DNA from 4 places in the Streptomyces auratus genome. Region 1 is predicted to be linked to each of the others. Evidence: riboswitches for the same ligand, from Rfam matches in the RefSeq annotation. Region 1 holds a riboswitch; each other region holds the start of a gene.
What was found. A riboswitch is a leader RNA that binds a small molecule or an ion and turns the genes downstream of it on or off. The one in region 1 is predicted to bind cobalamin.
Positions count from the first base shown of each region.

Region 2: another riboswitch for cobalamin. It lies ahead of metE (5-methyltetrahydropteroyltriglutamate--homocysteine S-methyltransferase); the one in region 1 lies ahead of cobN (cobaltochelatase subunit CobN).
Region 3: another riboswitch for cobalamin. It lies ahead of BKA18_RS24275 (ribonucleoside-diphosphate reductase subunit alpha); the one in region 1 lies ahead of cobN (cobaltochelatase subunit CobN).
Region 4: another riboswitch for cobalamin. It lies ahead of nicT (Nickel transporter NicT); the one in region 1 lies ahead of cobN (cobaltochelatase subunit CobN).

Region 1 covers NZ_JBNGCB010000001.1:4,102,406-4,110,154, forward strand. Annotated here, with positions in the region: gene BKA18_RS17880 (DUF4097 family beta strand repeat-containing protein) at 1-325, shown strand, start outside; gene cobN (cobaltochelatase subunit CobN) at 400-4,002, opposite strand; cobalamin riboswitch at 4,039-4,171, opposite strand; gene cobG (precorrin-3B synthase) at 4,314-5,696, shown strand; gene BKA18_RS17895 (precorrin-8X methylmutase) at 5,693-6,361, shown strand; gene BKA18_RS17900 (precorrin-2 C(20)-methyltransferase) at 6,358-7,749, shown strand, end outside.
Region 2 covers NZ_JBNGCB010000003.1:2,274,181-2,281,929, forward strand. Annotated here, with positions in the region: gene metE (5-methyltetrahydropteroyltriglutamate--homocysteine S-methyltransferase) at 272-2,596, opposite strand; cobalamin riboswitch at 2,756-2,972, opposite strand; gene BKA18_RS29685 (aldo/keto reductase) at 3,122-4,180, shown strand; gene BKA18_RS29690 (cupredoxin domain-containing protein) at 4,468-4,881, shown strand; gene BKA18_RS29695 (hypothetical protein) at 4,944-5,393, shown strand; gene BKA18_RS29700 (L,D-transpeptidase) at 5,439-6,620, opposite strand; gene BKA18_RS29705 (DUF6777 domain-containing protein) at 6,942-7,749, opposite strand, start outside.
Region 3 covers NZ_JBNGCB010000003.1:1,039,346-1,047,094, reverse strand. Annotated here, with positions in the region: gene BKA18_RS24295 (GntR family transcriptional regulator) at 73-828, shown strand; gene BKA18_RS24290 (DUF3311 domain-containing protein) at 1,044-1,304, shown strand; gene mctP (monocarboxylate uptake permease MctP) at 1,301-2,989, shown strand; gene BKA18_RS24280 (Uma2 family endonuclease) at 3,062-3,649, opposite strand; cobalamin riboswitch at 3,780-3,927, shown strand; gene BKA18_RS24275 (ribonucleoside-diphosphate reductase subunit alpha) at 4,088-6,559, shown strand; gene BKA18_RS24270 (ribonucleotide-diphosphate reductase subunit beta) at 6,559-7,704, shown strand.
Region 4 covers NZ_JBNGCB010000001.1:2,582,732-2,590,480, forward strand. Annotated here, with positions in the region: gene BKA18_RS11090 (hypothetical protein) at 1-176, opposite strand, end outside; gene BKA18_RS11095 (MarR family winged helix-turn-helix transcriptional regulator) at 388-981, shown strand; gene BKA18_RS11100 (alpha/beta fold hydrolase) at 978-1,826, shown strand; cobalamin riboswitch at 1,906-2,120, shown strand; gene nicT (Nickel transporter NicT) at 2,152-3,369, shown strand; gene BKA18_RS11110 (VOC family protein) at 3,392-3,892, opposite strand; gene BKA18_RS11115 (DoxX family protein) at 4,069-4,620, opposite strand; gene BKA18_RS11120 (enoyl-CoA hydratase/isomerase family protein) at 4,783-5,559, opposite strand; gene BKA18_RS11125 (CaiB/BaiF CoA transferase family protein) at 5,565-6,791, opposite strand; gene BKA18_RS11130 (M20/M25/M40 family metallo-hydrolase) at 6,798-7,749, opposite strand, start outside.

The DNA of each region.
Region 1 (7,749 bases):
CGGGGGGATCGACCTGGACGGCGTCACCGGCCCGGTCGACGCCACGACGACCGACGGCGCGATCACCGGACGCGGACTGTCCGGCCGGCAGATCGCCGCCGAGACCTCCAACGGGGCGATCGACCTCACCCCGGCCACCGCTCAGAGCGTCCGGGCGAAGACGTCCAACGGCAGCATCACGGTGACGGTGCCGAAGGCCCACTACCGCGTGTCCGCGGAGACCAGCAACGGCGACAAGCACCTCGGCGTCGTCCAGGACCCGGCGGGGCGCTATCGCCTGGACCTGACCACCAGCAACGGGGACATCACCGCGAAGTCCGCCTGACACCGGGGCCGTCGGGCCGGCGGGCGGGTACGGGGTCGCCCCGGCCCCCCGGCCGGGGCGGCCCCGCGCCCGGGTCAGTCCTCGCCCTCCAGCTCCCCTTCGGTCTCCAGGAACGCCTCCCGCAGCGCCGCCAGCGTCGCGGCGTCCGGCTTCTCCCACATCCCGCGGGACTCGGCCTCCAGGAGGCGCTCAGCGATACCGTGCAGGGCCCAGGGGTTGGCCTCCTGGAGGAACGCGCGGTTCTCCGGGTCCAGGACGTAGGCCTGGGCGAGCTTGTCGTACATCCAGTCGGCGACCACGCCCGTGGTGGCGTCGTAGCCGAACAAGTAGTCCACGGTGGCGGCGAGTTCGAAGGCGCCCTTGTAGCCGTGGCGGCGCATCGCCTCGATCCAGCGGGGGTTGACCACCCGGGCGCGGAAGACCCGCGAGGTCTCCTCGACCAGGGTGCGGGTGCGGACCGTCTCGGGCCGGGTCGAGTCACCGATGTACGCCTCGGGCGCCTTGCCCCTGAGCGCCTTGACGGTGGCGACCATCCCGCCGTGGTACTGGAAGTAGTCGTCGGAGTCCGCGATGTCGTGCTCGCGGGTGTCGGTGTTCTTGGCGGCGACCGCGATGCGCTTGTAGGCGGTCTCCATCTCCTCCCGGGCCGGGCGGCCTTCGAGGCCGCGGCCGTAGGCGTAGCCGCCCCAGACGGTGTACACCTCGGCGAGGTCGGCGTCGGTGCGCCAGTCGCGGGAGTCGATCAGCTGGAGCAGGCCCGCGCCGTACGTCCCCGGGCGGGAGCCGAAGATGCGGGTGGTGGCGCGCCGCTCGTCGCCGTGCGCGGCCAGGTCGGCCTGGGCGTGGGCGCGGACGAAGTTGGACTCCGCGGGCTCGTCCAGACCGGCGACGAGCCGTACCGCGTCGTCGAGGAGGCCGATGACGTGCGGGAAGGCATCGCGGAAGAAGCCCGAGATGCGCAGCGTGACGTCCACACGGGGACGGCCCAGCTCGGCGAGCGGGATCGGCTCCAGGCCGCCCACCCGGCGCGAGGCGTCGTCCCAGACGGGGCGGACACCCAGCAGCGCGAGGGCCTCGGCCACGTCGTCGCCGCTGGTGCGCATCGCGCTGGTGCCCCACAGGGACAGACCGACCGACTGCGGCCAGTCGCCGTTGTCGCTCCGGTAGCGCTCCAGCAGGGAGTCGGCGAGGGCCTGGCCGGTCTCCCAGGCGAGGCGGGAGGGGACGGCCTTCGGGTCGACGGAGTAGAAGTTGCGGCCCGTCGGCAGCACGTTGACCAGGCCGCGCAGCGGGGAGCCGGACGGGCCGGCCGGCACGAAACCGCCGTTCAGCGCGTGCACCGCATGGTCGATCTCATCGGTGGTGGCGGCCAGCCGCGGCACGACCTCGCGGGCGGCGAAGTCGAGGATGTCGGCGACCGCGGACGAGTGGCCCGCGGCCACACCGGCCACCGCCGCCGGGTCCCAGTCCGCGTCCTCCATCGCCTGCACCAGGCCGCGGGCGGTGTCCTCGGCCGCGTCGGCGGTCGTACGGGTGGCCGCGGACTCGTCCAAGCCGAGCGCCTCGCGCAGACCGGGCAGCGCGGACCGGCCACCCCAGATCTGCCGGGCGCGCAGGATCGACAGCACGAGGTTCACCCGCGCCTCGCCGGTCGGCGCCCCGCCCAGGACGTGCAGTCCGTCGCGGATCTGGGCGTCCTTGACCTCGCACAGCCAGCCGTCGACGTGCAGCAGGAAGTCGTCGAAGCCGTCGTCGTCGGGGCGTTCGTCCAGGCCCAGGTCGTGGTCGAGCTTGGCGGCCTGGATCAGCGTCCAGATCTGGGCGCGGATCGCGGGCAGCTTGGCCGGGTCCATGGCGGAGATGGCCGCGTACTCGTCGAGCAGCTGCTCCAGGCGCGCGATGTCGCCGTAGGACTCGGCGCGGGCCATCGGCGGGACGAGGTGGTCGACGAGGGTGGCGTGCACCCGGCGCTTGGCCTGGGTGCCCTCACCGGGGTCGTTGACCAGGAAGGGGTAGACGAGGGGGAGGTCGCCGAGGGCGGCGTCCGGGCCGCAGGCGGCGGACAGCCCGGCGTTCTTGCCGGGCAGCCACTCCAGGTTGCCGTGCTTGCCCAGATGGACCATGGCGTCCGCGCCGAAACCGCCGTCGTCGGCGGAGGCCGCGATCCAGCGGTAGGCCGCCAAGTAGTGGTGCGAGGGCGGCAGATCGGGGTCGTGGTAGATCGCGATCGGGTTCTCGCCGAAGCCGCGCGGCGGCTGGATGAGGATCAGCAGATTGCCGCGGCGCAGGGCGGCCAGCACGATGTCGCCCTCGGGGTTGCGGCTGCGGTCGACGAACATCTCGCCGGGCGGCGGCCCCCAGTGCTGCTCGACGGAGTCGCGGAGTTCCTGCGGGAGCGTGGCGTACCAGCGCCGGTAGTCGGCAGCCGGAATCCGGACCGGGTTGCGGGCCAGCTGCTCCTCGGTGAGCCACTCCTGGTCGTGGCCGCCGGCCTCGATGAGGGCGTAGATCAGCTCGTCGCCGTCGCCGGACACCAGGCCGGGGACCTCTTCGGTGCCGAAGTCGTAGCCGTCGGCCTGCAGCCGGCGCAGCAGCGCGACGGCGCTGGCCGGGGTGTCCAGGCCGACCGCGTTGCCGATCCGGGAGTGCTTGGTCGGGTACGCGGACAGCACCAGCGCGAGGCGCTTCTCGGCGGCCGGGATGTGGCGCAGCCGGGCATGGCGGACGGCGATCCCGGCGACCCGGGCCGCGCGCTCGGGGTCGGCGACGTACACCGGCAGACCGTCCTCGTCGACCTCCTTGAAGGAGAACGGGACGGTGATCAGCCGGCCGTCGAACTCGGGGACCGCGATCTGCGAGGCGGCGTCCAGCGGCGAGAGCCCCTCGTCGTTCTCCTCCCAGGCGCTGCGCGGCCCGGTCAGGCACAGGGCTTGGAGGATCGGGACGTCGAGCGCGGCCAGCGCACCGGCGTCCCAGGTCTCGTCGTCGCCGCCGGCCGAGGCGTCCGCCGGCTTGCTGCCGCCCGCCGCGAGGACCGTGGTGACCAGGGCGTCGGCGGCCCCCAGCGCCTCGATCAGCTCCGGCTCGGGGGCGCGTAGCGAGGCGACGAAGAGCGGCAGCGCCCGGCCCCCGGCCGCCTCGATCTGCTCGCACAGGGTGCGGACGAAGCCGGTGTTGCCGCTCATGTGGTGGGCGCGGTAGTAGAGCACCGCGATCAGCGGGCCGCTGTCGTTGCGGGCGCCCCACTCCAGCGGCCCCCAGGAGGGGGCGGGCGCCGGCGGCTCGAAGCCGTGGCCGGTCAGCAGCACCGTGTCGGAGAGGAAGCGGGCGAGCTGGTCGAGGTTGGCGGGGCCGCCGTGCGCGAGGTAGGCGTGCGCCTCGGCCGCGATGCCGACCGGGACCGTGGACTGCTCCATGAGCTGAGCGTCGGGGGCCTGTTCACCGGTGAGCACGACGACGGGCCGGTGCTGGTCCTCGGCGAGCAGCAGGTCCAGGCCCTCCTGCCAGGCGCGGATGCCGCCCAGGAGGCGTACGACGACGAGGTCCACGCCCTCCAGCAGAGCCGGCAGCTCGGCGACGTCGAGGCGGGCGGGGTTGGCGAGACGGTACGGCACCGGGCCCGTGGCCGCGCGGGCGCTGAGCAGATCGGTGTCGGAGGTCGACAGCAGCAGAAGCATGCGAGCGCAGGCCTTCCTCGGGGTGTCCGCGCCCCGGGTGGTCGTATGGACGGCGGGAGTTCCTGACTCACCCGGCATCTGCCGGGTTCACAGTGGCGGGACCGCGCCGGATTTGCACCGGGCTTCCTCCCCGGGGTCGTACGACCCCACGCCGTCGCTGGCGTCCGGCGGATCAGCCGACCCACCGACCTGCATAGTAAGGGCTGGACCCGGGGGAGGTAAGCGGGCCTTTGCGACGGGCGGCCCGGGGTGGCCGCGAGGGGGTCCGGGGCACGGTTCCGGCGTGCACCGTCGTAGGTATGCTCGCCGCCATGCCGCCCTCCCCCTCGATACGCCCCCAAGGGGCCGAACCGCCCATACGGGACCGCGGTGACGCCTGCCCGGGAGCGCTGCGGCTGCACTCCGCCGCCGACGGACAGCTGGCCCGAGTGCGGCTGCCCGCCGGGGACTTGACGGTGCGTCAGGCACGGGCGCTGGCCGACGCCGCCGACCGGCTCGGCGACGGCCACCTCTCCCTCACCTCACGCGGCAACGCGGAGCTCCGCGGCCTGCCCGACGGCTGCGGCACCGAGCTGGCCGCCCTGCTGCGCGACGCCGGACTGCTGCCCTCCGCACACCACGAACGCATCCGCAACATCCTCGCCTCCCCGCTGGCCGGACTGGACCGCAACTCCCCTGCCGATGTCCGCCGGTGGGCCCGCGAGCTGGACGAACTCCTCTGCGCGAGCGAACGGGCGGCCGCACTGTCGGGCCGTTTCCTCTTCGTCCTGGACGACGGCCGGGGTGACGTAGCGACGCTCGGCGGGGATGTGAGCTTGGTCGCAGAAGCGGACCGAGCCGGGGAGTCCGCCGGGTCCGGGGGCACCGCGCTGCTGCGGGTCGGCGACGATCCGGCGGCGCTGCGGATCGCCGGCCCGGACGCACCGCGTGCCGCGCTCGCCGCCGCCGAGACCTTCCTGACCGCCGCCGAGGCGAGCGGCAGCGGCGCCTGGCGGGTCCGCGAACTCCCCGCCGAACAGCGGCTGACGGCCCGGCAAGTGGCGGCACACCTCCACGAAACCGGCATCACCCCCACATATGTGACGCAGGCACCAGCGCCCGCTTCCTCGCCCTCCCCCCACTCCGCGGCCCCCGGAATCATCGAAGGCCCCGACGGCACGGCAGCGCTCTGCGTCCTGGCGCCGCTGGGCCGGCTGACGCTCGCCCAGTGGCGTCTGCTGACCGCCGTCGCCGCCGACGACGGCTGCGGCGCGCTGCGGCTGACTCCCTGGCGCGGCATCGTCCTCCCCGGGCTTCCGGCCGGCACCGCCGCCGCCCGGCTGTCCGCGCTGGCGGCCGCCGGCCTGATCACCGACCCGGACTCCCCCTGGCACCGCCTCGGCGCCTGCACCGGCCGCCCCGGCTGCGCCAAGTCCCGCACCGACGTCCGCACCGACGCCGCGGCCGCCGTCGCCGCGGGCGCCCGCGTCCCCGACACCACCGCCGTACCGGACGGCCTGCCCGTCCACTGGTCCGGCTGCGAACGCCGCTGCGGCCACCCCCACGGCGCATGGGTGGATGTGCGGGCAACGGGGGAGGGCTACCGGGTGGCGGTCGTCCGCCCGGACACCGCACCGCCCGCCGACGACGCCCCCGCGCCCCCGGCACCACCCCCGCACCACCCGGCCCCACCCGCCCGAAGCCACACCCCATGAGCCAGCCCACAACCGACAACCCCGAGGCCACAGTGACCGCGTTCGACTACGAGAAGGACGGTGCGGCGATCTACCGCCAGTCCTTCGCCACCATCCGCGCCGAGGCGGACCTCGGCGGGCTGCCCGCCGACGTCAGCCAGGTCACGGTCCGCATGATCCACGCCTGCGGCATGGTCGACCTGGTACGCGATCTGGCCTTCACCCCCGGCGTGGTGGCCGCCGCCCGCACGGCGCTGCGCGCCGGCGCCCCGATCCTCTGCGACGCCAACATGGTCGCCAGCGGCGTCACCCGCAGGCGGCTGCCGGCGGACAACGAGGTGCTGTGCACCCTCGCCGACCCGTCGGTCCCGGACCTGGCCGCCCGGATGGGCACGACCCGCAGCGCAGCCGCCCTGGAGCTGTGGCGGGACCGGATGGACGGCGCCGTGGTGGCGTTCGGCAACGCCCCCACCGCCCTCTTCCGGTTCCTGGAGATGATCGAGGAAGCGGCGCCCCGCCCGGCCGCCGTCATCGGCATACCCGTCGGCTTCATCGGCGCCGCGGAGTCCAAGGACGCGCTGATCGCCCATCCGTCGAAGCTGGACCACCTGGTGGTGCGCGGGCGCCGGGGCGGCAGCGCCATGGCCGCCGCCGCGATCAACGCCCTGGCGAGCGAGGAAGAATGAGCGTGAGCGAGCAGCAGGCACCCGGCAACGACGGCACCCCGCGGGCGGCCGCCCCCGGCCGTCTCTACGGCGTCGGGCTCGGCCCCGGCGACCCGTCCCTGATGACCGTGCGGGCCGTACAGGTCATCGGCGAGGCCGACGTCATCGCGTACCACAGCGCCCGGCACGGACGCTCCATCGCGCGCGCCATCGCCGCCGAACACCTGCGCGCCGACCACATCGAGGAGGCGCTGGTCTACCCGGTCACCACCGAGTCGACCGACCACCCCGGCGGATACCGGGGCGCGCTGGACGAGTTCTACGAGGCCGCGGCGGCCCGCCTCGCCGCGCACCTCGACGCCGGCCGCACCGTCGCCGTCATCTCCGAGGGCGACCCGCTCTTCTACGGCTCCTACCAGCACATGCACAAGCGGCTGGCCGACCGCTACCCGACCGAGGTCATCCCGGGCGTCACCTCCATCAGCGCCGCCGCGGCCCGCCTGGGCAGGCCGCTCGCCGAGGCCGACGAGGTCCTGACGATCCTCCCCGGCACCCTGCCGGAGGAGGAGCTGACCGCCCGGCTGGCCTCGACCGACGCCGCCGTCGTCATGAAGCTCGGCCGCACCTTCCCCACCGTGCGCCGCGCCATGGAACGCTCCGGCCGCCTGCCGGAGGCCCACTACGTCGAACGCGCCACCATGTCCGGTGAACGCACCGAAAAACTGGCCGACATCGACGCGGAAACGGTCCCGTACTTCTCCGTCACCGTCGTCCCCAGCCGCCTCGCGAGCCCGCCGCCCGAGGCCGCTCCCCCGCCCGGCACCGGTGAGGTGGTGGTCGTCGGCACCGGCCCGGCCGGCCCGCTCTGGCTGACCCCCGAGTCCCGTGGCGCCCTGGCCGCCGCCGAGGACCTGGTCGGCTACACCACCTACCTCGACCGCGTCCCGCGGCGCCCCGGCCAGCGCCGCCACGCCTCCGACAACAAGGTCGAGTCCGAACGCGCCGAACTCGCCCTGGACCTGGCCCGGCGCGGCCACCGGGTGGCCGTGGTCTCCGGCGGCGACCCCGGCATCTTCGCGATGGCCACCGCCGTCCTGGAGGTCGCCGCCCAGGACCCGTACCGCGCCATCCCCGTACGCGTCCTCCCGGGCGTCACCGCCGCCAACGCGGCCGCCGCCCGCGCCGGCGCCCCCCTCGGCCACGACTACGCGGTCATCTCCCTCTCCGACCGCCTCAAGCCCTGGGAGGTCATCGCCGAACGCCTGCACGCGGCCGCCGGCGCCGATCTGGCCCTGGCCCTCTACAACCCCGGCTCCCGCACCCGCACCTGGCAGGTCGGCAAGGCCCGCGAACTCCTCCTGGAACACCGCGCCCCCGACACCCCGGTCATCCTCGCCCGCGACATCGGC
Region 2 (7,749 bases), on a different contig from region 1:
GGCACAACGGCGTACGGGTGGAGCGGGAACGCTGGTGTTCGGGCGTGCCGGGGCGGCGGGGGCGGGCCCGTGCGATGCGGCGTGGACCGGTGGCCGGTGGCCGGGAGCGACCGGGGATCCGGCCCAAGTTGGCCGAATCCCCGGTGCCGTCCGCGCAGCCGTACGCCGTACCGCCGTCGCCACGGGTCAGGTGCCGGTGGCGGGCCGGGGAGCGGTGGCGGTCCCGCCGGGAGGCGCGGCGGTCACCGGCACCGCTCCCGGCCCGGTCGGCTCAGGAGGCCGCGTCGGGCAGTTCGCCGCGGATCCCGCGGGCCGCCGCGACCAGGTTCTCCAGGGCGGTGCGTACCTCGGGCCAGCCGCGGGTCTTCAGGCCGCAGTCCGGGTTGACCCACAGCCGCTCGGCCGGAATGGCCTCAAGTCCCTTGCGCAGAAGGGCTGTTGTCTCGTGCGTGCCGGGCACGCGCGGGGAGTGGATGTCGTAGACGCCCGGCCCCACCTCGCGCGGATAGCCGGCCGTGGCGAGCTCCCCGGCGACCTGCATATGGGAGCGGGCCGCCTCCAGGCTGATGACGTCCGCGTCGAGGTCGTCGATGGCCCGGAGGATGTCGCCGAACTCCGCATAGCACATATGGGTGTGGATCTGGGTGTCCGGACGGACCCCGCCGGTGGTGAGGCGGAACGCCTCGGTGGCCCAGGCCAGATATTCCGCATGGCCGGCACGGCGCAGCGGCAGCGTCTCCCGCAGCGCCGGCTCGTCGACCTGGATCACCGAACTCCCGCCCGCCTCCAGGTCGTTGACCTCATCGCGCAGGGCGAGCGCCACCTGGCGGGCGGTGTCCGCGAGCGGCTGGTCGTCCCGGACGAAGGACCAGGCGAGCATGGTGACCGGTCCGGTGAGCATGCCCTTGACCGGGCGGTCGGTGAGCGACTGGGCGTACTGCGTCCAGCGCACCGTCATCGGCTCGGGGCGGGAGATGTCACCGGCCAGGATCGGCGGGCGGACACAGCGGGTGCCGTAGGACTGCACCCAGCCGTGCTGGGTGGCGAGATAGCCGGTCAGCTGCTCGGCGAAGTACTGGACCATGTCATTGCGCTCGGGCTCCCCGTGCACCAGGACATCGAGACCGGCCTTCTCCTGGAAGGCGAGGACCTCGCGGATCTCGGCCGCGATGCGCTCGTCGTAGGCGGCGGCGTCGATGCGCCCGGCCCGCAGCGCGGCACGGGCGGCGCGCAACTGGTCGGTCTGCGGGAACGAGCCGATGGTCGTGGTCGGCAGCAGCGGCAGCCCGAGGTGGGCTCGCTGGGCGGCGGCCCGCTCGGCGTACGGCGCCGAGCGGCGGCCGTCGGCCCCGGTGACGGCCGCGGCCCGGGCCCGTACCGCCGGGTCATGGGTGAGCTGCGAACCGGAGCGGGACGCCAGGTCCGCCCGGTTGGCGGCGAGTTCGGCGGCGATCGCGCCGGTGCCCCGGCTCAGACCCCGCGCCAGCGTCACGACCTCGGCGGTCTTCTGTCGCGCGAAGGCCAGCCAGCGGGCGATCTGCGGGTCGATCTCCCGCTCCATACCGACGTCCAGCGGAACGTGCAGCAGCGAGCAGGACGACGACACATCGACCCGCTCGGCCAGACCGAGCAGCGTCCCCAGGGTGGCCAGCGACTGCTCGAAGTCGTTGAGCCACACATTGCGGCCGTCGACGACCCCGGCGACCAGCCGCTTGCCGGGCAGTCCGCCGGCCGCCGCGAGATCGGCGAGGTTGGCGGCCGCGGCGCCGGTGAAGTCCAGCGCCAGGCCCTCGACGGGCGCCTTGGCCAGCACCGGCAGCGCCTCGCCCAGCCGGTCGAAGTACGAGGCGACCAGCAATTGCGGGCGGTCGGTGAGCGCACCGAGGCCGCGGTAGGCGCGGGCCGCGGCGTCGAGTTCGGCGGGGGAGCGGTCCTGCACCAGGGCCGGTTCGTCCAGCTGCACCCAGCGGGCGCCGGCCGCCCGCAGGTCGGCGAGCACCTCGGCGTAGACGGGCAGCAGCCGGTCCAGCAGCGTCAGCGGGTCGAAGCCGGCCGCGACACCGGGCGCGGGCTTGGCCAGCAGAAGGTAGCTGACCGGACCGAGCAGCACCGGGCGGGCGGTGAGGCCGAGCGCGAGCGCCTCCCGCAGTTCGGTCACCTGCTTGCCGGAGTCCGCGGCGAAGATCGTGTCCGGGCCCAACTCCGGGACCAGATAGTGGTAGTTGGTGTCGAACCACTTGGTCATCTCCAGCGGCGCCACGTCCTGGGTGCCGCGGGCCATCGCGAAGTAGCCGTCCAGCGGGTCGGCGGCCACCGCCGCGCGGTGCCGGGCCGGGATCGCCCCCACCATCACCGTGGTGTCCAGGACGTGGTCGTAGTACGAGAAGTCGCCGGTCGGCACCTCGTGGACACCGGCCTCGGCCAGCTGCTGCCAGGTGGCACGGCGCAGTGCGGCGGCGGTGCTTTCGAGGGCGTCGGCGCTGACGTGGCCCTTCCAGTAGCCTTCGACGGCCTTCTTCAGTTCGCGGTGCGGTCCCTGACGGGGGTAGCCGTGCACGGTGGCGCGGGCGGCCGCGGCGGCGGATGTGCTGGTCACGGAACTCTCCTTCGCGAGTATGACTCCATGGACCCCGGGACGGGTCGAGAGCGCGAAGGGACGGCGAACCGGGCGGGCAGCGGCGCCAACTGGCCGTCCGTGCCCGCCTGAGGTGTCCGCCGACCTGCCCTCGAGGTCACCGAGATCGCCCCGTGCACCGGTCGCACGGGGGCACTGGCAGGTCTTCGGACTCGTGGGCACATCCGCCTGGGCGGACATCTACTGGCCGTCGCTTCCCAGACCCGGCCGGGCCCAGTGCGTATGACGGCGGTCGTTCCCACTCACCGCTGCGGGGCAGTCCCGGAATTCCACCGGGTTCCCTCTTGCGACGCGTCTGCCTGGCGGGCAGGGCGAACCAGTTGCACCCGCCACCCTAGGCGCTGCCGCCCCGATCGGACACCGGCTCCCGGACTCCGGCGCGTGACATGGGCCACCGGCCCGCCGCTGTGCTTTGCCCTGGAGCGCACTCCAGCTCCTAGCGTGGGCGCAGGACCTGACCACCCGTCGCTGAACGAAGGGGACATCGTGCGCTACACACTGTTCGGCAGGACCGGCCTGCGGGTGAGCGAGCTGAGCCTGGGGACCATGACGATCGGCGGCGACCCGGGCTGGGGCACCGACAAGGACACCAGCAGCCGGATCCTGGACGCCTATGCGGACGCGGGCGGCAACTTCATCGACACCGCCAACAACTACACCGACGGCTCCTCGGAGCGGATCCTGGGGGAGCTGCTCGAAGGCCGCCGGGACAGCTTCGTGCTGGCCACCAAATACACCTGCGCGACCCGCCAGGGCGAGGTGAACGCCGCGGGCAACCACCGCAAGAACCTGGTCCGTTCGGTGGAGGCCAGTCTGGAGCGGCTGCGCACCGACCACGTCGATGTGTTGTGGGTGCACGCACGGGACCACTTCACGCCCGTGGAGGAGGTCATGCGGGCGCTCGACGACATGGTGCGGTCGGGCAAGGTGCTCCACGTCGGCGTCTCCGACTGGCCGGCCTGGGAGATCGCTCAGGCCAACACCCTCGCCGAGCTGCGCGGCTGGACCGCGTTCGCGGGCTCGCAGCTGCGCTACAACCTGCTGGAGCGGACGCCGGAGCGGGAACTGCTGCCGCAGGCCCGCGCCTTCGATCTGGCCGTGCTGGCCTGGGCACCGCTCGCGGCCGGCAGGCTCACCGGCAAGTACCGCCGCGGCGAGACCGGCCGGCTGGACGGCAACGCCGCCGACGACGCCCGAGACCACCAGGCGGAGGAGACCATCACCGCGGTGCTGGAGGTCGCCGAGCAGGGCGGCTGGAGCCCGGCGCAGGTGGCGCTGGCGTGGCTGCGCAGCCGGCCCGGCACCGTCATCCCGATCATCGGCGCCACCAAGGAGAGCCAGCTCCGCGACAATCTCGGCGCGGTCGAGGTCACGCTCGACGCCGATGCGCTGGCCCGGCTCGACCGGACCAGCGCGGTGTCCCTCGGCTTCCCGCACGACTTCCTGCGGGAGCCGCGGGTCGTCGAGAACGTCTACGGCGACCGCTGGGGCCGGATCGAGGACCGGCGGTCCACCTATCGTCGGACGATCGGCGGGATCGGGTGACGGGAGGCGGGACCCGCTGACCGACCGGCGGGATCGGGTGACGGGAGGCGGGACCTGCTGACCGACCGGCGGGTCCACTGACCGGCCGCCCGCCGCCGTCGATCCCCGCCCCCCCCGCCGCCGGCCCCCGGCGGGGGCGGCCGCCCCCCCCGCTCGCTCGCCCGGCAGATGCCCGATTACGCCGAACGCCGCCGCCCGGATGGCCGGGCGGCGGCGTCTGCTGTCTATTGAGTCAGGAGGTGGCCCGCCCGGGGCCGGAGCGGACGGACCGAGGAGAAGGACGCCCGATGAGGAGAACCGCCGGCCCGGCCGTCGCCGTGGCCACCGTCGCGCTGTGTGCCATGGGCCTCGGCGGCTGTACGAACACCGGCGAGGGCACCGCCCCGGCCCGGTCCCGCACCCCCACCGCGGCGACGGTGACCGCGGGGCCGACCAGCGCGGCCCCGGCCGCCGCCCGCCTGACCATCAAGGACTTCACCTTCAAGCCGGCCGCGCTGTCCGTACGGCCCGGCGGCACGGTCACCGTGGTCAACGAGGACTCCACCACCCACACCGTGACGGCCACCGGCCCCAAGGCCTTCGACACCGGCAGCATCGGGCCGGGCCGGACTGTCACCTTCAAGGCTCCGGGCAAGGCCGGCAGCTACCCCTTCATCTGCACGATCCACCCGTACATGAAGGGCGCGCTCACCGTCCGCTGACCGCCTGACCGCCTGACCGCCTGACCGCCTGACCGCCGCTCACCATGAGGCTGGGAGATGCCGTGGCACCAGACAGCTCCGTACCGGAGCGCGGGCGGGCCCGCCGGGTCCCCCGCGGCATCGCGCGGGTGCTCGCGGCGGCCGGGCTGGCCGTGGACGCCGCCGTCCATGCCCGGGTCGCCGCGCAGTACGACGCGGTCACCGCGACCATCGGCCAGGGCACGCTCTTCCGCGTCGAGGCCGTCCTCGCCGCAATCGCCGCCCTGCTGGTGCTGGTCTGGCGCCGTCCGGCGGCCGACATCTTCGCCTGGCTGGTCGCCACGGGCGGCCTCGCGCTGCTGCTCCTGTACACCTACGTGGACGTCGGCACACTGGGGCCGGTGCCGAACATGTACGAACGGGCCTGGACCGGCGACAAGAAGATCGCCGCCCTCGCCCAGGCCGTCGCCGTCCTGGCCACCGTCTTCCTGCTGTCCACCCGCGCCCGGCCGCCGGGCAGACACCGCAGATGAGCCTGCGCCGCCCGGGTCAGTGCCGAGTCGGGGCTGCCGCCCGGGTCAGTGCTTGAGCGCGCTGCGCTGCTGCCACTGCTGCCAGCTCTCCTGCCAGACCTCCAGGCCGTTGCCGACATCGGTCTTGTCGGTGTTGCTGGTGCCCTTCACCTCGACCGTGGAGCCGATCGGGAGGAAGTCGTAGGCCTTCTTGGCGTCCGAGGTGGTCATGCCGAAGCAGCCGTGGCTGTTGTTCTCCACGCCGATCGACTTGTTCCACGGGGCGGAGTGCAGGAACGTCCCGGACGCGGTGAGGTGGGTGACCCACTTGGAGTCCAGCATCCACTTGTCGCCGTACCCGATGGTGGCGGAGTCCATCGTCTCGGCCGCGTTCTTGCTGCGTACGGTGTGCACCCCGCCGCGGGTCGGGGCCTCCGGGGAGCCCGCGGAGCCGCGGATGGTGCCGACGTTCTTGCCGTTGTCGTACATCGTCATGGTGTGCGACGGGACATCGATGACGGCCTTGTGGTCGCTGCCGATGGTGAATCCGAAGTTGTAGTCCCGGGCGAACCAGCCGCCGTCCGTGCCGGAGTTGATCCCGGACAGCGCGCCCTTCACGGAGACCTTGGTGCCGGTCGGCCAGTAGTCCTTGGGGCGCCAGTCGATCCGGTCCTTGCCGGAGTAGTCCTTGACCCAGCCCCAGGCACCCTGGACCTTCGGCTGCGTGGAGACCGTCAGCGCCTTCTCGATCTCGGCGCGCCGGTCCTTGGCTATCGGGTGGTCGAACAGGATCGAGACCGGCATTCCGCTGCCCACGGTCTGGCCGCCGCCCGGGGTGTTGGTGAGCTTGTTGACCTTGTCGGCCTGCTGCGTGGTGAAGTCCGAGGTGCCGGAGGATTCCTTGCCCTTGGCCGACTTCGCCTTCGTGTGCACGGTGTAGGTGGTCTGCGGCGCGACCTTGCCGTCCGAGGTCCATGACGTGCCGTCACCGGCGAGCCGTCCGGCGACCTTGTCGCCCTTGTCGGTCTTGACCTCGACGGAGGTGAGCTTTCCGCCGTCGGCCCGCACGGATATCCGCGAGCCGAGCTTGGCCGACTTGGTTCCGGCGGCCGGGGTGACGGTCACCTTGGTCGCCGGCTCGTCCGCCTTCGACGCGTCCGTACCCGGCCCGCACGCGCTCAACAGTGCGGCCGCCGCGGTCAGGGCGGGTATCAACCGGGCAGAGTGGCGGCGTGATGCGGCGTGCACGGGGGTCCCTCCAAAGCAGAACAGCTGACAGTGGCGGAGCCCGGCCCTGAGGGGTCACGTTCAGGGCTGTCGATGCACCCGCCGCATATGCAGAGGGTGTGTCTGCCGAGATGGTTGCCTCGTGCACCGATTCATGAGGACACAGTTCGATATCGGGGCTGTTGGGTAGTCGGCGGTGGCCGGCCACGGACGGTGGCCGGCCTCGGTCGCATGGCGGCCGGCCATGGGCACATGGCTGCGCCCCTGTTGCCCGCGGCCCCGCCGCGGGCAACAGGGGCGGACAGGGGCAGCCGGTCGGGAAGCGTCAGCGGGCCGGAAGCGTCAGCTGGAGGGCGGTGTGCCGCCCCCGCCGCTGCCCGGTGTTCCCGTACCGCCGCCCTGCACCCCTTCGCTCGGCGTCCCCCCGCCGGTGGTCCCACCGCCCGGACCGGTCTCCCCTCCCGTCGACGAGGGCGTCCCGCCGGTGGTGTTGCTGCCTCCCGTGGTCCCCGGCGGCTGCCCGGTGGTCTCGCCGGTGCTCGTACCCGGGGAGCCGGTGGTCCCGGAGGACGTCTCGCCGGACGACGGGGATTCGTTCGGCGGCGGCTGGGAGGAGGAGGGTCCACTGGGGGTCTCGGACGGCGGGGAGGTCGGGCTGTCGGCGGTGCCGGTGGTTCCCTGGGGGCGCGTGAACCAGGTGCCCGTCTTCGGGTTGCGCAGCGTGAATTCCTTGATCTTGGACTTCGCGGGCTTGACGACGACCACGTTCGAGGACCGGTATCCGGGCCACTTCGTGCCGACCGTCTTCACGCTTCCCTGGAGGGCCTTCGGCTGCGTCAGCGGGTTGCCGCACTTGCAGCGCACCCGCGGCACGCCGTACGCGTCGACCATGACCGCGGTGCCGGCCTGCAGGACCGACTGGAATTCGGTGGTCCTGCCGTCCTTGTAGCCGTGGTTGGTGACCCGGGTGTCATAGGCCAGCTGTACGGGCGTCAGCGACCGCAGATAGCGCGGGACATCGCCCGGGGTGACGCCCACGACGCCGGCGAACGCCTGGTTCTTCGCGGGGGCGCCGGTGAGGTAGCTGATCTGCTTCTCGACGTCGCAGCTCGCGCTGTTCTCGGTCCCGCCGTAGAGGCCGGGGGTCGCG
Region 3 (7,749 bases), on a different contig from region 1:
GTGCCACGATGTGAGCCGCTACGTACGGAGGAGCCGGTGACGGCAGCACGACAGGAGTCGGAGAGGCGGGTCATGGAGACGGACGGGGGCAGCACTGCCGAGAGCGGCGTACGGACCGCGCGGGTGCCCAAGTACTACCGGCTCAAGCGGCACTTGCTGGAGATCACCGAGACCCTGCCGCCCGGCACCCCGGTCCCGCCCGAGCGCACCCTCGCCGCCGAGTTCGACACCTCGCGCACCACGGTGCGTCAGGCCCTGCAGGAACTGGTCGTCGAGGGCCGGTTGGAGCGCATCCAGGGCAAGGGCACCTTCGTCGCCAAGCCCAAGGTCTCCCAGGCGCTGCAACTGACCTCCTATACGGAGGACATGCGGGCCCAGGGTCTGGAGCCGACCTCCCAGCTGCTGGACATCGGCTATGTCACCGCCGACGACCGGCTCGCCGGACTGCTGGACATCGCCACCGGCGGGCGGGTGCTGCGCATCGAACGGCTGCGGCTGGCCAGCGGTGAGCCGATGGCCATCGAGATCACCCATCTGTCGGCGAAGCGCTTTCCCGCGCTGCGCCGGAACCTCGTCAAGTACACCTCCCTCTACACCGCGCTGGCCGAGGTCTACGACGTCCGGCTGGCCGAGGCCGAGGAGACCATCGAGACCTCCCTGGCCACCCCGCGCGAGGCCGGCCTGCTGGGCACGGACGTCGGGCTGCCGATGCTGATGCTCTCCCGGCACTCCCTCGACGCGCAGGGGCAGCCGGTGGAGTGGGTGCGTTCGGTCTACCGCGGCGACCGCTACAAGTTCGTCGCCAGGCTGCGCCGCCCCGCGGACTGATCCGCCGGCCCCGGGCCGGGCTCCTTCCGCCCGGCCCCGCCCGGCCGCGCCCGCCGTTGTCCGGATCCGGCCCCGCCCGGCCGCCGCAACCCCCGCGGACCTGCAGCAAGGTGGAGTCTTGATACCGATATGCGGACGGGTAGTGACGCGCGCCACGCTCCTGCCATAGATTTCCAGCCGATTACGCAGGAGACCCAGGGGACGGAGCAACGGTCATGACGCAGTCAGCTGTATCGCCGGATCGCAGACAGGTGGTCACGCCCACACGGGTGATCGCCGGGATCTGCCTGATCGCTCCGTTCGTCGCCATGCTGTGGGTGAGCTCGTACGCCCGGATCGAGCCGACGCTCATCGGGATCCCGTTCTTCTACTGGTACCAGATGGCGTGGGTGCTGATCTCGACCGTGCTCACCATGATCGCGTACAAGCTCGTGCAGCGTGAGCAGCGGGCACGCAAGGGCGGTGGGTCGGAATGAGCCTGACCACGACCGCACCGGAGACCTCCGCCGTGCTGGCCGCCTCCGCGACCAAGGGCGTCAACGGCGTGGCGCTCGCCGTCTTCATCTTCTTCTTCCTCGCCGTGACGGTCATGGGGTTCCTGGCCGCCCGCTGGCGCAAGGCCGAGGAGTCCGCCAACCTCGACGAATGGGGGCTGGGCGGCCGCAGCTTCGGCACCTGGGTGACGTGGTTCCTGCTCGGCGGCGACCTCTATACGGCGTACACCTTCGTGGCCGTTCCGGCGGCGATCTACGCGGCGGGCGCGGCCGGCTTCTTCGCCGTGCCGTACACGATCCTGGTCTACCCCCTCATCTTCACCTTCCTCCCGCGCCTGTGGTCGGTCTCGCACAAGCACGGCTACGTCACCACCTCCGACTTCGTGCGCGGCCGCTTCGGCTCCAAGGGCCTGTCGCTGGCCGTGGCGCTCACCGGCATCCTCGCCACGATGCCGTACATCGCGCTGCAACTGGTCGGCATCCAGGCCGTCCTGGACGTGCTGGGGATCGGGGGCGGCGAGCACACCAACTGGTTCGTCAAGGACCTGCCGCTGCTGATCGCGTTCGCCGTCCTGGCCGCATACACCTACTCCTCGGGGCTGCGGGCGCCGGCTCTGATCGCGTTCGTCAAGGACGGGCTGATCTATCTCGTCATCGCCGTGGCCATCATCTACATCCCGATCAAGCTGGGCGGCTTCGACGCGATCTTCCACTCGGCCGGCAAGGCGCTGTCCCAGCCGGGACCCGTCCCCGGCAAGCCGCGCGGCGAGCTGACCAGCGGGCCCAACGCCCAGTGGGCGTATGCCACTCTGGCGCTCGGCTCGGCGCTGGCGCTCTTCATGTACCCGCACTCGATCACGGCGACGCTGTCCTCGCGCAGCCGCAATGTGATCCGCCGCAACACCACCATCCTGCCGCTCTACTCCCTGATGCTGGGGCTGCTGGCGCTGCTGGGCTTCATGGCGATCAAGGCCGGCACGGACATCCAGGGCAACCCCCAGCTGGCCATCCCGCAGCTCTTCGAGGACATGTTCCCGAGCTGGTTCACCGGCGTCGCGTTCGCCGCGATCGGCATCGGCGCGCTGGTGCCCGCGGCCATCATGTCGATCGCCGCGGCCAACCTCTTCACCCGCAACGTCTACAAGGACTTCCTCAAGCCGGACGCCACGCCCGCGCAGGAGCACAAGGTCGCCAAGCTCGTCTCGCTGCTGGTGAAGGTCGGCGCGCTGGTCTTCGTCCTCACCATGGACAAGACCGTCGCCATCAACTTCCAGCTGCTGGGCGGGATCTGGATCCTGCAGACCATGCCGTCGCTGGTCGGCGGCCTGTTCACCCGCTGGTTCCACCGCTGGGCGCTGCTGGCCGGCTGGGCGGTCGGCATGCTCTACGGCACGCTCGCGGCGTACGGCGTGGCCAGCCCGACCCAGGCGCACTTCGGCGGCTCCAGCAAGGAGATCCCCGGCATCGGTGAGATCGGCTACATCGGTCTGACCGCCTTCGTCCTGAACGTCGTGGTGTCGGTCGTGCTGACCGTCGTCCTGAAGGCCGTCAACGCTCCCGAGGGCACCGACGAGACCAGCCCCGCGGACTACACGGCGGACGCGGGCGACGCGGGCGTCGTGGTCGAGCTGCCGCCGGCCACCGAGAAGGCTCCGGCCGGCCACTGAGCCACCGGCCGTCCTTCGGCATCGGGCCGCCGCGTTCCTTCGGGGAAGCGGCGGCCCGTTGCCGCGCGCGGGTCAGTTCACCCAGTCCTTCAGCTGCTCGGTTTCGAGCGTGATGCCGACGGGGTCGGGGAGGTGGAGCGACTTGCCGAACGACACGGTATGGACCGTCTCGTAGCGACCGTCATCGGGTTCGCTGTAGACGACCATCTGGCAAGCCTGGCGGTCGATCAACAGGTAGAGCGGGATACCGGTTTGTGCGTACGCACGGGGCTTCTCCACTCGGTCGCGCTGGTCGGTATCCGAGTCATGCGAGGTGACTTCGACGACCATGAGCACCGGGTCGGGGTCTGCCCATTCCCCCTGGCCCACGAAGGCATCACACGGCACGAGCGAGGCGTCCGGACGGAGGCGGCCCTTTCGGTACGTCTCCGCCTTCAGGCCCTGGCCAGGATCGAGGAAGAGCTCCGGCCTGTGCTGAATGCAGATGCGGAGCAACCACTGAATGATCCGACCGTGATCCCCGTCCGGCATGGGCTTGCTCTTGACCTTCCCGTCGATGAGTTCCAACCGCGCGCCTTCTTCCAGGCGGGCGAGTATCCGGGCGGCCTCTTCGAAATGCTCGGTCTCCATGATGTGCGGCCGGTCGGCGAGCGCGGTCATGAGGCCTTCTCCTTCTTCCACGGGACGGAGCAGAGAACTGCCACCGACCATAGCCGAGACCACTGACAGACACCGTGTGATCACTCACGACACACTAGATATGGGGGTGCGCCTGACGGCCCACCACCACATGTATGCTCGTCCTCGCTGTCGCCGCAGGGGAATCCGGTGCGAATCCGGAACTGTCCCGCAACGGTGTCAAGGCGCGCTTCCCCGGCCGGAAACCGGCCCCGACGCGCGCCCGGAGTCCGAAGACCTGCCGACAGTACGACCGCACCGCCATGGGTGTGGACGTCGATACGTCCGGGCCCCGAGGGCTGGGCCGGTGGACGCCGCGTGGTGAGCCCGCGCACTCCTGACCGTGTCGGGGTGCCGCATGCCCGCGTGCGCCCGTCGTGCCCGCCCTCGCGGCCCCCGCCGAGTGAGGGAGAGCATCACGTGACCATCGCGCCAACGGAGCCCGCGTCAGACGCCGAGGTCGTGCCGCCTGCGGTGGCCGCGTCTGCCGGTGCCGCCGGTGCCGCCGACGGCGGCCCGGGCGAGGACGGCCCGGGTGTCGCCCTGCTGCGCACCCTGACCGAACTGACCGAGGACCTGACCGCGACCGACCCCGGCAAGGTGGCCGCCGCCGCCCTGCGCGGCCGGTACGAGGGCGCAGGCGGGGCCGAACTGCGGTCGCTGGCCACCGATGCCGCGGCCGGTCTGATCGGTGACGAGCCGCAGTACTCCAAGCTCGCCGCGCGGCTGCTCACCCTCGCCATCGCCGAGGAGGCCGCCGGCCAGGGCGCCGTCTCGTTCTCCGCCTCGGTCGCGACCGGTCACCGCGAGGGCCTGATCGCCGACGAGACCGCGGAGTTCGTACGGACCCACGCGGCCCGCCTGGACGCGCTGGTCGAGCGGGCTCTGGCCGACGGCGCCGACGACCGCTTCGGCTACTTCGGGCTGCGCACCCTGCACTCGCGCTACCTGCTGCGCCACCCCACCACCCGTCAGGTCATCGAGACCCCCCAGCACTTCCTGCTGCGGGTGGCCTGCGGCCTCGCGGAGACCGCGGATTCCGAAGAGGGCACCGAGCGCGCGCTGGACGACGTCACCGAGCTCTACCGCCTCACCAGCTCGCTGTCCTACCTCCCCTCCTCGCCCACCCTCTTCAACTCCGGCACCCGCCACCCGCAGATGTCGTCCTGCTACCTGCTGGACTCCCCGCTGGACGAGCTGGACTCGATCTACGACCGGTACCACCAGGTGGCGCGGCTGTCCAAGCACGCCGGCGGCATCGGCCTCTCGTACTCCCGCATCCGCGCCCGGGGTTCGCTGATCCGCGGCACCAACGGGCACTCCAACGGCATCGTGCCGTTCCTGCGCACGCTGGACGCCTCGGTCGCGGCCGTGAACCAGGGCGGCCGGCGCAAGGGCGCCGCCTGTGTCTACCTGGAGACCTGGCACGCGGACCTCGAGGAGTTCCTGGAGCTGCGTGACAACACCGGTGAGGAGGCCCGCCGTACCCACAACCTGAACATCGCGCACTGGATCCCGGACGAGTTCATGCGCCGGGTCGAGGCGGACGCCGACTGGTCGCTGTTCTCCCCTTCGGACGCACCGGAGCTGGTGGACCTGTGGGGCGAGCAGTTCGACGCCGCGTACCGCCGGGCCGAGGCCGAGGGCCGAGCCGTCAAGCAGATCCCGGCGCGGGTGCTGTACTCCCGGATGATGCGCACCCTGGCGCAGACCGGCAACGGCTGGATGACGTTCAAGGACGCCGCCAACCGCACCGCCAACCAGACCGCCGAGCCCGGCCAGGTCGTGCACTCCTCCAACCTGTGCACCGAGATCCTGGAGGTGACGAACGACGGGGAGACCGCGGTCTGCAACCTGGGGTCGGTGAACCTCGCCGCCCACCTCGGCAACGACGCCGGCGGCTGGGAGGAGGCGATGGACTGGGAGCGGCTGGACGCCACGGTCCGCACCGCCGTCACCTTCCTCGACCGCGTCGTGGACATCAACTTCTACCCGACCGAGCAGGCCGGGGCCTCCAACTCCCGCTGGCGGCCGGTCGGTCTGGGCCTGATGGGCCTGCAGGACGTCTTCTTCCGGCTGCGGCTGCCCTTCGACTCGCCCGAGGCGCAGGAGCTGTCCACCCGGATCTCCGAACGGATCATGCTCGCCGCGTACGAGGCGTCCGCCGACCTCGCCGAGCGGCATGGCCCGCACCCCGCCTGGTCCGCGACCCGCACCGCCCGCGGGGTGCTGCACCCCGACCACTACCCGAACGCCGAGCCGCGCTGGGCCGACCGCTGGGCGGCGCTGCGCAGCCGGATCGCCCTGACCGGCATGCGCAACTCCCTGCTGCTGGCGATCGCGCCGACCGCGACCATCGCCTCCATCGCGGGCGTGTACGAGTGCATCGAGCCGCAGGTCTCCAACCTCTTCAAGCGCGAGACGCTGTCCGGGGAGTTCCTCCAGGTCAACGCCTATCTGATCGAGGAGCTCAAGGCGCTGGGCCTGTGGGACGCCCGGACCCGTGACGCGCTGCGCGAGGCCAACGGCTCGGTGCAGGACGTCGCATGGATCCCCGAGGAGATCCGGGCGCTGTACCGCACCGCCTGGGAGATCCCGCAGCGCGCCCTGATCGACATGGCCGCGGCCCGTACGCCGTACCTGGACCAGAGCCAGTCGCTGAACCTCTTCATGGCGTCGCCGACCATCGGCAAACTCAGCTCGATGTACGCCTACGCCTGGAAGCGCGGCATCAAGACGACGTACTACCTGCGCTCCCGGCCGGCGACCCGGATCGCCCAGTCCGCGCGCGGCACCGCCGCCGCGAGTGCCCCCGTCCCGCAGCAGGCCACCGACCCCGAGGCCGTCGCCTGCTCCCTGGAAAACCCCGAGTCCTGCGAGGCCTGCCAGTAATGCCCAACCCGTCGCCCGACCTTCCCCAAGCTCTCAACTCCGTTCGAGCAGGGGAGACCCCAATCCCCTCAACGACGGCGCTGCGCGCCGAAAGCCCCACCGAGACCAACACGGCGGCCGCCGCCCACACCGCCACCACCGGCACCAAGAACCTCCTGGACCCGGGCTTCGAGCTGACCCTGCGTCCCATGCGGTACCCGGAGTTCTACGACCGCTACCGGGACGCGATCAAGAACACCTGGACCGTGGAGGAGGTCGACCTCCACTCCGACATCGCCGATCTCGCCAAGCTCTCGCCGGGCGAGCAGCACATGATCGGCCGGCTGGTGGCGTTCTTCGCGACCGGTGACTCGATCGTCGCCAACAACCTGGTGCTGACGCTCTACAAGCACATCAACTCCCCCGAGGCGCGGCTGTACCTGAGCCGTCAGCTCTTCGAGGAGGCGGTGCACGTCCAGTTCTATCTGACGCTGCTGGACACCTACCTGCCCGACCCGGACGACCGCGCCGCCGCCTTCGCCGCGGTGGAGAACATCCCGTCCATCCGGGAGAAGGCCGAGTTCTGCTTCAAGTGGATGGACTCGGTCGAGAGCATCGACCGGCTGGAGTCCCGGGCCGATCGGCGCCGCTTCCTGCTGAATCTGATCTGCTTCGCGGCCTGCATCGAGGGGCTGTTCTTCTACGGCGCCTTTGCATACGTGTACTGGTTCCGCTCGCGCGGTCTGCTGCACGGGCTGGCCACCGGCACCAACTGGGTCTTCCGCGACGAGTCCATGCACATGGAGTTCGCGTTCTCGGTGGTGGACACCGTCCGCCAGGAGGAGCCGGACCTCTTCGACGACAAGCTGGAGCAGCAGGTCACCGAGATGCTCAGGGAGGCCGTCGAGGCCGAGCTGCAGTTCGGGCGCGACCTGTGCGGTGACGGCCTGCCGGGCATGAACACCGCGTCGATGCGCGAGTACCTCCAGTGCGTCGCCGACCAGCGGCTGCAGCGGCTGGGCTTCGCGCCGGTCTACGGATCGGAGAACCCGTTCTCCTTCATGGAGTTGCAGAACGTCCAGGAGCTGACCAACTTCTTCGAGCGCCGGGCCTCCGCCTACCAGGTCGCGGTCGAGGGCTCGGTCTCCTTCGACGACGACTTCTAGAAGTTCTCGAAGACGGACCGCGACGCCCCTTCGCTCCGGCCACCC
Region 4 (7,749 bases), 1.5 Mb from region 1:
CCGCTCACCGCGTCCCGCCAGGCCAGTGGACGCAGCGAGGTCCGGGTCGCCGGCGCGGTGCGCCCCGCGGCATCGGCCAGCCCCGAGGGCCGGGCCAGCAGACCGGGCGCCGCGGCCACCGCCACCCCGTACGCCGCCGTGGCCACTCCGACCGCACGCAGCAAAGAGACCTTCATCCACCGTCCGCCTTTTCTCACCCACCGGTCACACGAGCCCCGTCAGGCTCGTTCTCCTCTTCAACCCCTTTCCGCGGCAGCCCCCTTCCCAAACGACATCACGAGTGTCACCATGACACCATGAGTGTCATTGAAGGGGAGTCGCTGAGGGGGAATCAGTGAGGGGGAATCAGTGAGGCGAGTCGGCATCATCGAGGGGGAGTCCACGTCCATGAGCACCATCGAGCGCGGCGGCGACGGCGAGGGAGCACCGGCACCGGCACCCGAGGAAGACCTGCTGTACGGCGTCATCCGGCGCCTGTGGCCACTGCACCGCACGGTCGTGCGCGCGGTGGAACGCGAACTGTCCGGCACGGGCCTGACCGCCGGCGAACACGCACTGCTGGACGCGCTGCACGCCGAAGGCCCGCGGACCGTCCCGCAGTTGGCGCGCGCGATGGACCTCGACCGACAGCCGGTGCAGCGCTGGGTGAACCACGCCGTCGAACTGGGCCTGGCGGTGACGGCGCCCAACCCCGCCCACCGCCGCTCGTCGCTGATCCAGCTCACGACCGAGGGCGCGGAGGCGATACGCGGAATCCAGAAGGCCGAGACGGCGCAGCTGCGGCAGCGGCTGGCCGATCTGCCCGCCGAGGACCTCCGCACCGCACTGAACGTGCTCGACCGACTCGGTGAGGAATTCCGGCACCTCGGGAACGGCTCACACGTTCCACCGGAGGAAACCGACAGTCACGGCAATACCGACGCCCATCGCATCCAGCCCAGCTCCCCGCATCCGACGCACAAAGGACGGCCCAGAGAATGACCCGCAGAATCACCGCCTGGTCCGAGATCGACAACGGCATCGTGCCGGTCGAGGAGGGCGAACTCTTCTACGAGACGGCGGGCTCGGGCCCCGCGGTGGTACTGCTGCACGGCGCGATGCTCGACCAGCACATGTGGGACGAGCAGTTCGCCTGGCTGGTGAACTCCGGCCTGCGCGCGATCCGTTACGACCTCCGCGGCCACGGTCTGTCCTCCACAGTGGCCGGTGACTACGCCCACCACGAGGACCTGTGCGCCCTTCTCGACGCCCTCGACGTCCCCCGCGCCGTCCTCGTCGGCCTCTCCCACGGCGCCCGGGTCGCGCTGGACACCGCCCTCGCCCACCCGGACCGGGTGACGGCTCTGGCGCTCGCCTCCCCCGGGATCAGCGGCCGCGCCTTCACCGACCCCTTCCTCCTGGAGCACATCAAGGAGCAGGTGGCGGCGATCGGCGCACCGGACGGCGTGGAGCGCTATATCGAGCACTTCCTGCGGATGTGGGTGGACGGACCGCACCGCGAACCGTCCGCGGTGCACCCGGGATTCCGTGAGCGGATGCGCGCCTCGGCCGAGGCCAATGTGGAGGTGCATGGCGAGGGGACGGCATCCGGTATGCCCCTGGAGGTCGGTGCCGCCGGGCGGCTGGGGGAGATCCGGGTGCCGACGGTCGTCTTCGACGGCGATCTCGACGGCCGCGACATCTCCGCCAACGCCCATGCGATAGCGCTGTCCGTCCCCGGCGCCCGCAGGATCCGGATACCGGGCGCGGCCCATATGGTCAATCTGGAGCACACCGCGCTCTTCGACCAGGAACTCCACGCCTTTCTCTGCTCCCTTGACCTGTGACGGACGGGCATCTCCCGCCGACGGCGCTCCCGCCCGTCCCCGGATCCGCCCCACGGACCGCACCCCTCCCCCGTGGCGGTTAGAGTGGCCGGGCCGTGGTGTTCGGGAAGACCGGTGACGGACCTTGAGGTCCCAGACCGGAGCGGCCCTCGCCACTGTGATCGGGGAGTTTCCACCCCTTCCGCAGATGCATGACGCCTCTGCGGCGCCACTGACCGCAGCCCGCGGCCGGGAAGGCGGGGGCGGACGCGTGCACCCGTAAGCCAGGAGACCGGCCACGGCATCTCACGAACTGATCCACGAGGTGCTGGAGCGTGACCGCCGGATGGCCCTGTCCACCGATACCCCGACCACCCCTGCCTCCGGCGCCTTCCGCTGGCGCCGGCAGGACACCGTCCGTACCGCGGGCTTGATGGCCGTCATAGCCGGACTGCATGTCGTCGCCTTCGGCGTGCTCTTCCTGCTGGTGGTCCCGCACCACTACACCGTCGGCAGCCAGGTCTTCGGCGTCGGGCTGGGCATCACCGCGTACACCCTCGGCATGCGGCACGCCTTCGACGCCGACCACATCGCCGCCATCGACAACACCACCCGCAAGCTGATGGCCGACGGCAAGCGGCCGGTCTCGGTCGGCTTCTGGTTCGCCCTCGGCCACTCCAGCGTGGTCGTCGTGATGGCGGCCCTCGTGGCGGGCGGCGCGCAGCTCGCCGGCATCCTGCTCAACGACGAATCCCGCATGCACCAGATCCTGGGCATGGTCGGGACCACCGTCTCGGGGTCGTTCCTCTACCTCATCGCCGCCCTCAACCTCATCGCGCTGTCCGGGATGTGGCGGGTCTTCCGCGAGATGCGCAGCGGCCGCTACGACGAGGCCGAGCTGGAGCGGCAACTGGACTCACGCGGCTTCATGAACCGCTTCCTGGGGCGGTTCACCCGCTCCGTCTCCCGCCCCGGCCAGATGTTCCCGCTCGGCTTCCTCTTCGGGATCGGCTTCGACACCGCGACCGAAGTGACCCTGATGGTGATGGCGGGCAGCGGCGCCGCGGCCGGTCTGCCCTGGTACGCCGTGCTGTGTCTGCCGCTGCTCTTCGCCGCCGGAATGAGCCTGTTCGACACCCTCGACGGCACCTTCATGAACTTCGCCTACCAGTGGGCGTTCTCCAACCCGGTGCGCAAGGTCTACTACAACCTCGCGATCACCGGCCTCTCGATCGCCGTCGCCTTCTTCATCGGCACGATCGAGCTGGTGACGGTGCTGCACGACAAGCTCGCCCTCACCGACCCGCTGACCGGCTGGATATCCGGCCTCGACCTCGACAACGTCGGCTTCCTCATCGTCGGCCTGTTCGTGGTCGTGTGGGCCGCGGCGCTGGCGTACTGGCGGCTGTCCGGCGTCGAGAAGCGCTGGACGGAGCGGGCCGGGCGAGCGCAGCCGACGGAGCCGGAGGGTACGACAGGTCCGGCAAGCACGACAGGTCCGGAGGAAGAGGTGCAGCCGGCGGGGCGGAGTGGACAGGAGGAGCGGGCGGCGTCGGACGCCTGAGGACCGGTCCGCCCCCGCCCCCTCAGGTAGCCGACCCCGCCGCCGCCCCCGTCATCAGGTCCGGCCCCCAGCGCTCCAGTGCCGCCGCCAGATCGAGCGGCAGCAGGCGATCCGGCTGGTCCGGGCCGGGCCAGTCCTCGCGCGGGACCCGCCACATCACCTCGAACTCGTTGCCGTCCGGGTCCTTGGCGTACAGCGACTTGGCGACGAGGTGGTCGCTGGCTCCCAGCAGGGCGCCCCGCTCGTCGAGCCGGTCACGCGCCGCGATGAGTTCGCCGAGCGTGCCGACCTCCCAGGCGAGGTGGTAGAGCCCGACGCGACCCGCTTCGGGCCCGGGAGCCCCGGGACCCACGGTGAACAGCCCCAGGTCGTGATCGTTGAGCGAGCCGGGAGCGCTGAGAAACGCGGCGCGCCCCGGCACTTCGACATCCACCGTGAGCCCGAGAGCCTCGGTGTAGAAGGCGACGGCCCGCGCCACCTCACGTACATAGAGCACCGCGTGATTGAGACGTCGTACCGACATGGCCCTGCTCTCCGCTCTTCCGCCGTGACACCACCATGGTGCCGCCGCACTCCCCGTTTCCGACTCCGCTGCACCTGCCCCGCCGGGCCGGCATCCGTTCCTTTGCCCGGACCGAGCGCGGTGTCTGTTCCTCCCGTCCCGGGCCGGCATCCGTTCCTGCCCCGCCCGGCCCGGCGTCACTTCCGGACCAGCAGCATCACGCCCGCCACGACCACTCCCAGCACCAGTGCGGCCACACCGCGGACCGGCCGGTGGACCCGCAGGCCGGGCAGGAAGCGGTCAACGGCCAAGCGGCCGGGCCCGGTCAGCGCCAGGGCCGCCGCACCGGCGGTCAGCAGCAGCTCGTACTCCACGCCCTTGGGCGCGAAGAAGCCCCCGCCCCACTTCACGGCCAGGGCATTGACCATCGTGCCGACGACCGCCGCGGCGGCGAGCGGGGTGAGCAGCCCGGCCACCAAGCCGAGCCCGCCGAGCGTCTCGCTCAGTCCGGCGACGACGGCCATCGTCCGGCCGGCCGGATAGCCGCTCATCGTGAAGAACTGCCCGGTCCCGTCGAGCCCCGGCCCGCCGAACCAGCCGAACAGCTTCTGGGCGCCGTGGGCCGCCATGGTCAGCCCGAGCGCGAGCCGCAGCACAAGCAGCCCGGTGTCGTAGCCGTACGGAGCGGGCTTGTCGCGCATCGAGACGCCGAGGCGGGAGGGCTCAAGAGTGCTGAGGGGGGACGTCATGAGAAGCGCTCTTTCACAGGTCGAGGACCGGCCCGCGAACCGACGGGCCAGTTACTTGAAACTTCAAGTCACTCTCGACGATACACAGCACCCCCCACGGCGAACAACAGCGCGCGGCGACCCCGGACGGCCCGCCGCGCACCCACCCCACACCGTCCCTGCTCAGGACGGGTCCGGCGGTGCCGCCGAGGGCCGCCCGAGGAAAGCGGCGATCGCGCGGTCGAAGTGGGGCCGGGCCACCACCGGCCGTTGCGGGGCGGCGGTCGCCGTGCGCTGCGGTGCCAGGGCGGCGGCGACGGCCTGTTTGGCGGCTCGGATCGCCGCCGGCGGATGGTCGGCGATCCCGGCGGCGAGGCGGCCGACGTGCTCGGCGAGCCGGTCGTCGGGTACACAGTGGTCGGCGAGTCCGAGGGCCACCGCCGTGCGGGCCTCGACCAGCCGGCCGGTGTAGAGCAACTCCCGTGCCGTGCCCGGTCCGGCCAGGGCGACCAGCCGTGCCGCGAAGACCGGGCTGGCGAGGATGCCGAGCCGGGCGATCGGCATCCCGATCCGTGCGCTGTCCGCCATGAGCCGCAGATCGCAGGCGAGGGCGAGCTGGCACCCCGCCCCCGCGGCGACCCCGCGGACCTCGGCGATCACCGGGACCGGACAGTCCTCGATCGCCGTGAACGCCGCTTCCATGTGGGCGAAGGACTCCTCGACACGGCCGGGGTCCGCCGCCACCCAGTCGGTCATGTCCGACCCGGCGCAGAAGGTGTCGCCCTGCCCGCGGATCACCAGCACCCGCAGCGCCCCGCACGCCCCGAGCTCCCTGATCTGCCGGGCCAGGGACGCCCAGGCGGCGGCGGGAAGGGCGTTGCGCCGGCCGCCGTCACCGATCCGGATCTCGCCGACGGCGCCGGAGCGCGTGAGCGCGACGGCGGGTTCGGGGCCGGTCACCGGGGTCACTTCGCGGCCTTCCGCGCACGGAGACCGGCCAGTTGTCCGGGGCCGGCCCCCAGGGCGGTCAGTACCTGTGCGGTGTGCTCACCGTGCCGGGGCGGCGGGGTGCGTACGGCCGCCGGGTGCTCGGACAGCTTGAGCGGCGAGGCGAGCGTACGGAGGGTGCCGGCGTCGGGGTGCTCGATCTCGGCGACCATGCCGCGGGCGATCACCTGGGGATGCCGTAGGGCCTGGTCCACGGTGTTGATCGGACCGACCGGTATCCCCGCCTCGGTGAGTTGTGCGGCCCACTCCTGGGCGCCGCGGGCAGCCAGCGCGCGTTCGATCAGCGGAAGCAGCTCCCCGCGGTGGCGGACCCGGTCGGGGTTGGTCGCGAACCGTGGGTCGTCGGCGAGAGCGGCGAGTCCGATCGCGGTGGCGAAACGGCGCCACAGCCCGTCGTTCCCGGCGGCCACCATGAGATGACCGTCGGCGGTGGGGAACGCCTGGTAGGGCACGATCGCCGGATGGGCCGAGCCGTAGCGCTGCGGGACGTCGCCGGAGGCGAAGTAGCCGGCGGCCACATAACTCAGCCAGGCCACCTGGCCGTCCAGCAGCGAGACATCGACCCACTCGCCCCGGCCCGTGCGCTCACGGCTGCGGAGGGCGGCGAGGATGCCGAGGGCGGCCCACATGCCGGCGGCGAGGTCGGCGGGGGACACCCCGAAGCGCACCGGCGGCCCCCCGGGCTCGCCGGTCACGCTCATGACCCCGCTCACCGCCTGCGCGATCGCGTCATAGCCGGGCTCCTGCCGGTACGGCCCGGTCTGCCCGTAGCCGCTGATCGAGGCGTAGACGACGCCGGGGTTGCCGGCCCGGACGTCCTCGTAACCGAGACCGAGGCGGGCCGCGGTGCCCGGCCGGAAGTTCTCCACGATCACATCGGCGGTGCCCGCCAGCTCGTGGATCAGGCCGCGGCACTCCTGGTCCTTGAGGTCGACGGCGATACCGCGCTTGTTGCGGTTGACGCTGTGGAAGTACGCCGCGTCCTCGCCCTGGAAGGGGGGACCCCAGACCCGGGTGTCGTCTCCGGAGACGGGGTCCTCGACCTTGATCACATCGGCGCCCAGGTCGGCCAGCATCATGGTGCAGAACGGCCCGGACAGGATGCGGGACAGATCGAGGACCTTCAGACCGGTCAGCGTTCCGTCGTGGACGAGCCAGGGCCCGGGGTGTGGTGCGGGGTGCATCGGGTCTCACGCCTCCGTTCCGGTGGAAGGCGCCAACGGGCCGTCGGACGAGCCCAGTTCGAGCAGGAGCTCCATGCAGATGGCGGTGGCGTCGAGGAAGTAGTCGACGCGCAGGTTCTCGTTCGGCGCGTGGTTGGCCTGGTCGGCGTTGGCCAGCGGCAGGCCGATGCTGGGCAGCCCGAGGACGTCGGTGAAGACCCAGTCCGGGAGGGTGCCGCCGTAGGCGGGTATCAGCAGCGGGGGCCGCCCGGTGACCCGCGAGATGGCCGCTGCCACCCGCGGCGTGTAGGGATTGTCGATCGTGGTCCGGGAGGCCGGTGTGCCGCCGGTCTTGACGACCGTCACCTCGGGGGCGTGGACCCGCAGATGGGCGGCCACCCGCTCGAAGACGGCCTGCGGATCCTGGCCCGGCGTCAGCCGGATGTCGACGCCCGCCTCCGCGGTGTCGGGGATGATCGTCCGGGCCACGTCACCCGTGCTGATCCCGTTGATCGTCAGCGTGGGCCGGTCCGCCAGGCGTTCGTAGAAGGACAGCCCGTCGAAGGCGGGGTCCATCCCACTCAGCCCGATGTCCCCGAGGACCTGCGGCAGATCGAGCGGGAGCGCGGCGAACGCGGCGCGGTCGGCGTCGGGCAGCGGTTCGCGGCCGTCGTCGAAGCCCTCGACGAGGACCCGGCCGGCCGGGTCCTTGAGGCAGGCCAGCGCGTGGACCAGCTGCCAGGCCGGATTGGTCGCGACATTGCCGAAGTTGCCGGAGTGCAGGGGACGGCTCGGACCGGTCGCCCGCAGCCGGAGCCGGAGCATGCCGCGCACCCCGTGCGAGACACACCATTCACCGGACTCGTGCACCGACCGGTCGCTCCAGACGACCAGATCGCCGTCGAACAGTTCCCGGTGCGCGCGCAGGGTGGTCGCCAGCGTGGGGCTGCCGATCTCCTCCTCGCCGTCGAGCAGCACC